DNA from 3 places in the Lysinibacillus sp. RS10 genome. Region 2 is predicted to be linked to each of the others. Evidence: riboswitches for the same ligand, from Rfam matches in the RefSeq annotation. Region 2 holds a riboswitch; each other region holds the start of a gene.

Region 1 (3,287 bases), 1.7 Mb from region 2:
TTCATTTCTATAACAGTCTACCATATTAAGGTTAGACACCAAAACTGGGGTCAATCGAGAAAAAAAAAACTGCCTTGCAAGTCATTTTCTATGACTCACAGGGCAGTTTTATTTTATTGTTCTACTCTTAAATCACATTCCTCTAGTGGAAGCACTTTTGTTTTATGCTTGATTTTATAGCCAAGCCATAACAGTAAGAACAGTGGAATACCAATATATGAAACAAATACTCCGTACCAATCAATTTTGTCACCCATAAAGGCTGTGTAGTTTTGACCGATCACAACAATCATACAAACTGTAAAGGCAAATAGTGGACCGAATGGGAATAGCTTTGCTCTATATGGCAACAATTTCGGATCCAAGCCTTGTGCCTCGAACGCTCGACGGAAACGATAATGGCTATATGCAATTCCTAGCCAGGCAATGAAGCCAGACATCCCAGAGGCATTTAGAAGCCACATATAGACTACACCGTCACCAAAGAATGAAGCTAAAAATGCTAGGGAGCCTACAGATAATGTCGCCAATAATGCGTAAATTGGAATACCTCGACGGCTTAGTTTAGTGAAAATTTTTGGTGCATGGCCATCTACTGCTAATTGCCACAGCATACGAGAAGATGCATAGAGCCCTGAATTCCCTGCTGACAGCATAGCCGTTAAAATCACGGCATTCATCATTGACGCTGCAAAGGCAATTCCTAAACGGTCAAATACTAGTGTAAATGGTGATACAGCGATATCCTCAGACAACAAACGTTCATCTGTAAATGGAATCAGCATCCCAATTGCAGCAATCGCTAAAATATAGAATAAAAGAATTCGCCAGAAAACAGACTTAACAGCTTTCGGAATATTTTTACCAGGGTCATCCGTTTCCCCTGCCGTTATTCCTAGTAGCTCTGTCCCCTGGAACGAGAATCCCGCAGCTAAGAAAATACCAAATGTAGCAAGGAAACCACCGTGGAACGGTCCATCACTAATAAAGAAATTCGTAAAGCCTACAGGAGCTTGTCCACCTAAAATACCAAAAATCATTAAGAAACTGACGATAATAAAGATGATTACAGTGACAACCTTGATCATTGCAAACCAATATTCACTTTCACCATAGCTTTTTACCGATAGTAGATTGAACGTTAAAACGATAACGATAAATAAAGCAGTCCAAAGTGCTGATGAGCTATCCGGGAACCAATATTTCATTATTAATGATACAGCAGAAATTTCTGCCGCAATTGTAATTGCCCAGTTGTACCAGTAGTTCCAGCCAAGTGCAAAACCTAAAGCCGGATCTACAAATTTTGTAGCATACGTACTAAATGAGCCCGATGATGGCATATAAGCCGCCATTTCGCCTAAGCTCGTCATTAAAAAGTACACCATAATACCAATTAATGCATAGGCGAGAAGTGCTCCGCCAGGGCCTGCTTGCGCAATGGCACCACCACTAGCTAAAAACAACCCTGTACCGATTGTACCGCCTAATGAAATCATAGTAATATGACGGCTTTTTAATTCTTTTTTCAGCTTCGGCGCTTTATTGCCGAGCTGATTCACTTTTATTTCACTCACGATTTAGCTTCCTTCCTTCTTTAAAGAGGCAAAAAAAATGCCATCACATGAACGCAGTGATGGCTAAGTTAATCCTCAGTTCTTTCAAAAACGATAGCTCAACACGTTGTTCCAAACGTGACAGTTCTGTTCCTTTCGGAGACAGCCCCAGCATGAGGTTTTCAAGTCCCCTCACACTTCGGCGATATTTCCTTTCCACTAACATCTCTAATGCTTGTCATTTCCATTAGTATACTCTTAAATACCGCGACCTCTACCTCAATACAAACTTGAGGCATATAATTATTAAATTTATGATGTGTATTAGTTTAACATACGACCTTTGACATTTCAATAACCCGATTAATGTTCCGTTTTTTTCGAATTTTCCATCACTTTAAATAATTTAATACAATGGCATAGTAGTTCGATTATAATTGTTCTAACAGGAGGGATTTATTTGACTACTGATGAACATTCGACTACTTATCCTAGCAGGGAAATCAGCTGGAGAGGAACAACCTTATTATTAGTTATCGGCGTCATTTGTATTGCCTCGACATTACGAATGCCACTAACAGTTGTTGGGCCCATTATTTCCTTTATCCGTGAAGATCTCAGCATATCCAATGTACTCGCGGGCTTTCTAACAACAATCCCATTGCTAGCATTCGCAATCATATCACCATTTGCCCCTAATGTCGCACGTAAATTGGGGCTAGAATTAACATTATTTTTATCCACTATTCTTTTAGCATTAGGAATTATACTACGCTCCCTTGGCACAACTACTTTACTCGTGTTTGGTACTGTGCTAATTGGTATCGCTATTGCATTCGGTAACGTACTTATTCCAGGATTGCTTAAATTGAAGTTTCCCTATCACATAGGTTTACTTATGGCATTTTTCACAATGTCGATGAATTTGACAGCTGGGCTTGGTGCTGGCATTAGCTATCCTATCGCCAATTCATCACTTGGCTGGCAAGGTGCACTGGCCATCTCGCTTGTACTTGTGGTATTAACCATTTTAATTTGGATTCCACAGTTGAAATTTAATAAGCCTGAGTCTACTTTTAAGATTACAAAAGAACGTACACCTTTATGGAAATCACCTGTTACTTGGGCTGTAACAGGTGCTATGGGGTTACAGTCATTATTATTCTATACAACTGCTGCCTGGATTCCTGAAATATACATAGCACAAGGCTTAGCCGCAGATCGTGCCGGCTGGATGTTCTCCATCATGCAATTTTCACAAGTCCCGATGGCTTTAGCTATACCTATTATCGCTAGTAAAATGACGTCTCAACGCCCCCTTGTATTCATGTTTACGTCATTTTACATAGTTGGCTTTATTGGATTAGTAATGGAATGGACAAGCCTCGCAATACTGTGGATGGTGCTACTAGGCTTAGCAGGGGGTGCTTCATTCGCATTAGCAATGATGTTCTTTACACTACGTACCCGTACCGCTTTTGAAGCAGCTGATTTATCAGGCTTTGCACAATCCTTAGGATATTTATTCGCCGCAATCGGTCCAATCCTATTCGGATACTTGCATGATTTATTCGGTGGCTGGAACATCGTAGGCTGGCTCTTTGTTGTCGTAGTATTGATACTTTCCTTATGTTCTTTTAGGGCTTCTAAAAATGAATATGTAAATTAAAAAAGGCAGCTCATGTGCTGCCTTTTTTCGATTAATAATGTGGTTTCTGATAAAAATAGTTC
Region 2 (3,287 bases):
TTTAAAGCCGTTTGACAATTAATTAACTCCATATGTGCAAGTACAAAGTCCAAAATCGCATTTCTCACATCGATGCTTTCTTGCTCAAGTTCCAATTCCTGAATTCGCTTTTTTAATATTTGTATTTCGGAATCGTTGTGTATTTCAACGCTTTCAATTGGCTTTTGAAATAAACCTAATAATGCCATACAAACCTCCACCTTTTCCTTGGTAAAACATATAATTACATTTTACTATACAATAATATCAATAGATAAAATATTAAATTAATATAAAGAAAAAAATAGGATGTGCCTTTTATTGACACACCCCATTCATTATTATACGTAAAGTGCATGTTCTAAATTGAATTCATCGTGTAATGCATTTGCTGCACGAATCATTTCGTCCTGAGGTACAACAACAGATACTTTTATTTCAGATGTACTTACCATTTTTACCGGGATACCTTCACGACGCAAACGATCAAACATACGGGCAGCAACGCCTGGATTAGATGCCATACCTGAGCCAACTATTGAGACTTTTGCTAAGCCGATTTCAAAATCAGCAAAACTAAATCCTAGTGATAATTTACTATCTTCTAAGACACGTAATGCTTCTGCAAACGCCTCTTTTAAAATGGTAAACGATACAGTCGGCTTTAAGCCATCTATTATTGCTTGCACAATGATATCGACGTTTATGCGATTTTTTGCAAGTATTGTGAACATATCTGCTAACGAAGCATCAGAATAAGCATCATAACCAACCGTTAAACGAATAACATCTGACTCATAGGCAACACCACGAACTATTAAATTTTTCTCCATTCCAACTTCCTCCTTCAATAAAGTACCTACTGTATCTACTACGCTCGACCGAATAATAACTGGGATTTGAAATTTCTTCGCTAACTCTACAGCTCGCGGGTGTAAAATTTGTGATCCTAAGTTTGATAGCTCTAGCATCTCGTCATAGGAAATTTCTTTTAGCTTTTGTGCCCTAGCAACATGACTTGGATCAGCTGTATAGACTCCTTCCACATTCGTGTAAATATCTACGCGCTCCGCTTCCAATGCCGCCGCGATAGCTACAGCCGTCGTTTCCGCTCCGCCTTTACCAAACGTCGTAATATTCTGTGAACAATCAATACCTTGTTCCCCCGCAACGATTACGATTTGTCCTTGTGCAAAATGCTCTGCTATTCGACTAACATCAATATCATCGATACGCGCATTGAAATACATATCATCAGTTTGAATACCTGCCTGCCAACCTGTTAATGACACTGCATGATATCCTTCTTCCTGCAAAGCAATCGCAACTAACGCACTTGATAGTTGTGAGCTTGTTGAAAGTAGTACATCTAGTTCACGCTTAGACGCACTATCTGATAAATCACAAGCCATCTCTGCTAATTCTTTCGCCATACTCCTCATTCCCGCAGTTACAACGACAACATCATAGCCTCTTTCCTTTTCAGCTATCGCCCTTTTCGCAACATCTTGAATATGCTTTGTCGATGCTAATGCAGCACTACCGAATTTCATCACAATTCTCGCCATACAGATCATTCTCCTTCGTATTCAATCATTTCGCTGTCTCTAGAAAACTAAAAAAGGCAGCCCTCACATAACGTGAAAGCTGCCTATAACATGTACAATAATAGTTACTTGCGCATGTGAGATAGCTCTCCGAAACGTTTAGAATCGACAGTTTTACATTTATTAAATGCAAAACCAGCACAGCATCGGAAACAACGATGCTCCACTTCGGCAAGCTCCCCTTTCATACATTGTCACTGGACTTGTTCGCCCTCTAATGTACTACTCTTGAACCTTGCACCTCTATCATCACTTAAATAGTGAATGTATTTAATTTTGCCTTAGCGAAAAAATTTGTAGTATATATAGTTGAAACATCTACAATAAGCTAAGGAGCCGTATATAACATTGCTATTTTAGATCAATGTTATATACAACCTTAGCATATGACTAATCCTTTGACAATGACTCTTGTTGAAAAGGAATTCCATCTGCATTCATTTCACCACCTTCAGAGATGGGAGTCTTCTATAGCTGACGCTTTGCTTTCGCTACAAAGAACGATCTGCTGAATGAAAATAGGCGTGAATATTGTTAGCTAGATTAGCAGGCATACCGGCTTCTTGTAACGCCAACTCACTTGCCTCACGGATTTTTTTGACAGAGCCAAAATGCTTAAGTAATTGCTGTTTTCGCTTTGGACCAACACCCTCTATATGATCGAGAACAGATTGAATGGCATGCTTCTCGTGCTGCTGTCGTAAGAAGGTAATGGCGAAACGGTGTACTTCGTCCTGAATTCGTTGCAGTAAATAGAATCCATCACTTGTGCGCTTTAACGCAATTACTTCAGGTGGGTCACCAAATAAAAGCTGTGACGTATTATGCTTTTCATCTTTTGCTAATCCGGCAATTGGAATGACTAGGCCGAGCTCATCTTCTAATACTTCTCGTGCGACTTCCATTTGCCCCTTCCCACCATCAATTAGTACTAAATCTGGCAAAGGTAAACCTTCCTTTAATACTCGTGTGTAACGACGCCTTATTACTTCCTGCATTGCCCCGTAATCATCATGTTTGGCAGCTGTGCGTGTTTTGTACTTTCGATACTCCTTCTTTGCTGGTTTTCCATCGATAAATACAACCATTGCAGATACTGCATCTGTTCCATGCATATGACTATTATCAAAAGCTTCAATTCGTAAAGGCGTTGAAATACTCATAGCTTCACCGAGTGCCTCACATGCGCCTATTGTTCGTTCTTCCTGACGTTCGATAAGTTGGAACTTTGCTGCTACAGCAATTTCAGCATTTTTAATCGCTAATTCTACAAGTTCTTTTTTTTGCCCGCGTTTTGGTGTTAGCACTCGAACATCAAGTAATTCCGTTAAAATATCCGCATCAATAGATTGTGGGATAAAAATCTCCTTCGGCTTAATGTGTTCTAACTTGTCGTAAAATCGGCCAACGAACGTTAAAAATTCCTCTTCTGCCTCTTGATAAATTGGGAAAATCGAGACATCTCGTTCAATGAGCTTTCCTTGACGAACAAAGAAAACTTGCACACACATCCAGCCCTTCTCGACTGCATAGCCAAATACATCGCGGTTCGTTGTATCACTTGAGACGATTTTTTGCTTTTGCATAACAGTGTCAATATGGGCAATTTGATCGCGAAACTCTTTTGCACGCTCAAACTCTAAATTTTCTGCAGCTGCAAGCATCTTTTCCTCGAGCTCCTTTTTGACCGCCTCAACACCA
Region 3 (3,287 bases), 1.3 Mb from region 2:
GGCTCATTCACAATTACAAACGGTGGGGTATTCGGTTCATTAATGTCTACACCTATCATGAATGGTACACAAGCTGCTATCTTAGGTATGCACACTATCAAAAAACGTCCAGTAGAAGTGAATGGTGAAGTAGAAATTCGCCCAATGATGTACTTAGCACTTTCTTATGACCACCGTATTATTGATGGTAAAGATTCTGTAGGTTTCCTTAAAACTGTAAAAGAATTACTTGAAAACCCAGAAGATTTATTATTAAATTCTTAATTCCAAAATCATATTTAAACCCTGCGAACTTTGTTTTGCAGGGTTTTTTTCTTTTTATGGAACATTTAAGGGAGCGATGGATAGGAAATTTAAGTGGATGGATGGAAAAATAGAAGCGGCTGATAGAAGAGCCGGAGTGAAGGATAAAGCAATCGAAGCGACGGATAGAAGAGCTGAAGTAACGGATAGGAAACGAAGCGATGGATATGAAGTGACGAATAAGCAATCGAAGGCGATGGATAGAAAGGCCGAGTGACGGGTAGTAACTGAAGCGACGGATAGAAATCAAAGCTACAGATAAAAAAGCTAAGGCAAAGGATAAAGCAATCGAAGCTACCGATAGAAAAGCCAAACTAAAGGATAAAGCAATCAAAACAACGGAGAGGTTGCCCCAAAGTTTGCAAAACCTTCACATAGTAAAAAACATATAGTACAAAAGGCGTTATCTTTACTGATCAACAATTTCTTTCCAATTACTAAAATGGGAGTTTAGTAATAAATAGTAAAGGTTTTACTAAAAAAAATAATGATGATTTTCAATTCTGAAAAAATGTACGATGGATATAAGAAGAGTAATACCCTAATATTGTAAATAATCAGAAAAATGATGAAATTATCTTGACGAATATCTTACTTTTATTGTAGTATCTTAATATCAATTAAATAAACAAACCTCACATTTGTTCTACGGTGAGGTAGAGGCGCGGTATTTATTAGTACATTGTTGAGTATAAGCAAGCGAAGACGCAATGGAGAAGGAACTACCGCCGAAGTATAAAAGGAGCTCGTACTTTTATGCTGGGTCTGCAGTGAATAAGTGCAGGACTGTCCTAGTGAATTATTTTCCAGATTTACTAGGTTGTGCTATCTCGGAAACATGGAAATTATAGTGAGGATTTGGGCAACTGTTAATTAAAATAAGACCTAAGTTCAATTCTTAGGTCTTTTTTCGTACAGTTGTCTTATTTTTTTACAGAAAAGGGGAGTTTTTCATGAAAAGAAAATGGTTGTTATTAATGTTAACGGTAATGACTGCAATTGTGATGGCAGCATGTGGTGCTGGCGACAAAAAGGATGAAGCAACAGGTGATGCTGGTGCAGATAAAGATGGCGGAGGTGAATTCCGTGTTGGGATGGAAGCAGGTTATGCTCCATTTAACTGGACGCAGCAAGATGATGCAAATGGTGCAGTAAAAATCGCCGACAATGCTGAATATGCAGGCGGCTACGATGTGCAAATGGCGAAGAAAATCGCTGAAGGCTTGGGCAAAGAATTAGTCATTGTGAAAATGGAGTGGGATGGTTTAGTACCTGCACTGCAATCAAATAAAATTGATGCCATTGTTGCTGGGATGTCACCTACTGATGAGCGTAAGAAAACAATTGATTTCACTGAAAATTACTATACTTCTGATTTTGTTATGGTTATTAAAAAAGGTAGCAAGTATGAAAAAGCAAAATCAATCCAAGATTTTTCAGGAGCTAAAATCACATCACAATTAAACACATCTAACTACGATGTGATAGATCAGATCAAAGACGTTCAAAAACAAACTGCAATGGATAGTTTCCCAGCTATGCGTGTAGCCTTAGAAGCTGAAAAAATTGATGGCTATGTAGCAGAACGTCCAGAAGGAATTTCAGCTGCTGCAGCAAACGATAAGTTCACATATGTAAAGTTTGAAGAAGGCTTTGATACAGATATTTCAAACACTTCTATCGCAGTAGGTTTACGTAAAGGTGATGCAAATCTAGAAAAAATCAATGAAATTCTAAAAGGTATTTCTGAAGATGATCGTCAAAAAATTATGGAAGAAGCAATTCATCAACAACCAGCAGCACAATAATAAGACTGCACGGACTACTTGCTTAGTCCGTGCAATATCTTTTCATCATTATTCAATGAGTACCTCTTTAAATAATGATAATGTCCTAGCTAATAGAATCATAAAATAATAAGAAAAAGTAAGTTGCAATGAAATAGCTAAGGCAAAAAAGAACAAGCAAACAACACGACGTTGTAAGGAGGCACATCATGAGTCTTGAATGGATTATTTCAATTGTTGAGAACAACTGGCAAATGTTTTTACGAGGTGCGTATTATACATTACTTATTTCGATTACTAGTACAATTATTGGTGCACTTATCGGATTTTTCATCGGAATTATGCATACTATTAAGGTTCGTAAAAAGGGTGTAAAATACTATAGCTTAAAGATCATTAATTTTATACTAACATGCTATGTTGAATTCTTCCGTGGTACACCAATGATTGTACAAGCTATGGTTGTATTTTACGGATTAGATATGGCATTTGGTATTGATATGCACTTTATTACAGCAGGTATTTTAGTCGTTTCACTAAACACAGGTGCTTATATGACGGAAATTGTACGTGGTGGTATTGTATCGATTGATAAAGGACAGTATGAGGCTGCTTCAGCAATCGGTATGAATCATTTTCAAATCATGCTATATGTAGTCTTACCACAAGTTGCGAGAAATGTATTACCTGCAACAGGTAATCAATTAATTATGAATATTAAAGATACAGCAGTATTAAATGTGATCGGTGTTACGGAATTATTCTTCCAAACAAAATCAATTGCAGGTAATAACTTCCGCTATTTTGAATCATTCTTCGTAGCTTGTGTCCTTTATTTCATCATGACATTTACAGCATCAAGGATTTTACTATATGTAGAAAGACGACTTGATGGACCAGATGCTTATCAAAAAGAACAGAAAGAAGCAATATAGGGGGACGAACAAGTGGCCGTTATTAAAATAGAGCATTTAAGTAAATCATTTGGGCGTAACCAAGTGTTAAAGGATGTAAACTTTCAAGTAGAAAAGGGTGAGGTTGTCTGTTTAATCGGTTCTTCAGGATCAGGTAAATCAACACTACTGCGCTGCATTAATCTACTAGAAACACCTAGTGGTGGTCAAATTATTTATAAAGGTGAAAATATTTTAGACGAAAAGCATAATATCCAAGAATACCGTACACATTTAGGGATGG

Evidence for each region. Region 2 has a riboswitch for lysine ahead of ACB089_RS06200 (aspartate kinase). Riboswitches for the same ligand answer to the same signal wherever they lie in the genome.
Region 1: linked by a shared signal. The riboswitch ahead of ACB089_RS23455 (amino acid permease) and the one ahead of ACB089_RS06200 (aspartate kinase) in region 2 are both predicted to bind lysine.
Region 3: linked by a shared signal. The riboswitch ahead of ACB089_RS12710 (transporter substrate-binding domain-containing protein) and the one ahead of ACB089_RS06200 (aspartate kinase) in region 2 are both predicted to bind lysine.

Annotation. Positions count from the first base shown of each region.
Region 1 is NZ_CP167122.1:4,691,668-4,694,954, forward strand. Features, by position in the region: gene ACB089_RS23455 (amino acid permease) at 114-1,577, opposite strand; lysine riboswitch at 1,664-1,841, opposite strand; gene ACB089_RS23460 (CynX/NimT family MFS transporter) at 2,017-3,225, shown strand; gene ACB089_RS23465 (nitric oxide synthase oxygenase) at 3,257-3,287, opposite strand, start outside.
Region 2 is NZ_CP167122.1:1,209,811-1,213,097, reverse strand. Features, by position in the region: gene ACB089_RS06205 (methyl-accepting chemotaxis protein) at 1-188, opposite strand, end outside; gene ACB089_RS06200 (aspartate kinase) at 321-1,547, opposite strand; lysine riboswitch at 1,662-1,840, opposite strand; gene uvrC (excinuclease ABC subunit UvrC) at 2,078-3,287, opposite strand, start outside.
Region 3 is NZ_CP167122.1:2,487,363-2,490,649, reverse strand. Features, by position in the region: gene odhB (2-oxoglutarate dehydrogenase complex dihydrolipoyllysine-residue succinyltransferase) at 1-264, shown strand, start outside; gene ACB089_RS12715 (hypothetical protein) at 362-520, shown strand; lysine riboswitch at 953-1,139, shown strand; gene ACB089_RS12710 (transporter substrate-binding domain-containing protein) at 1,257-2,111, shown strand; gene ACB089_RS12705 (amino acid ABC transporter permease) at 2,300-3,025, shown strand; gene ACB089_RS12700 (amino acid ABC transporter ATP-binding protein) at 3,038-3,287, shown strand, end outside.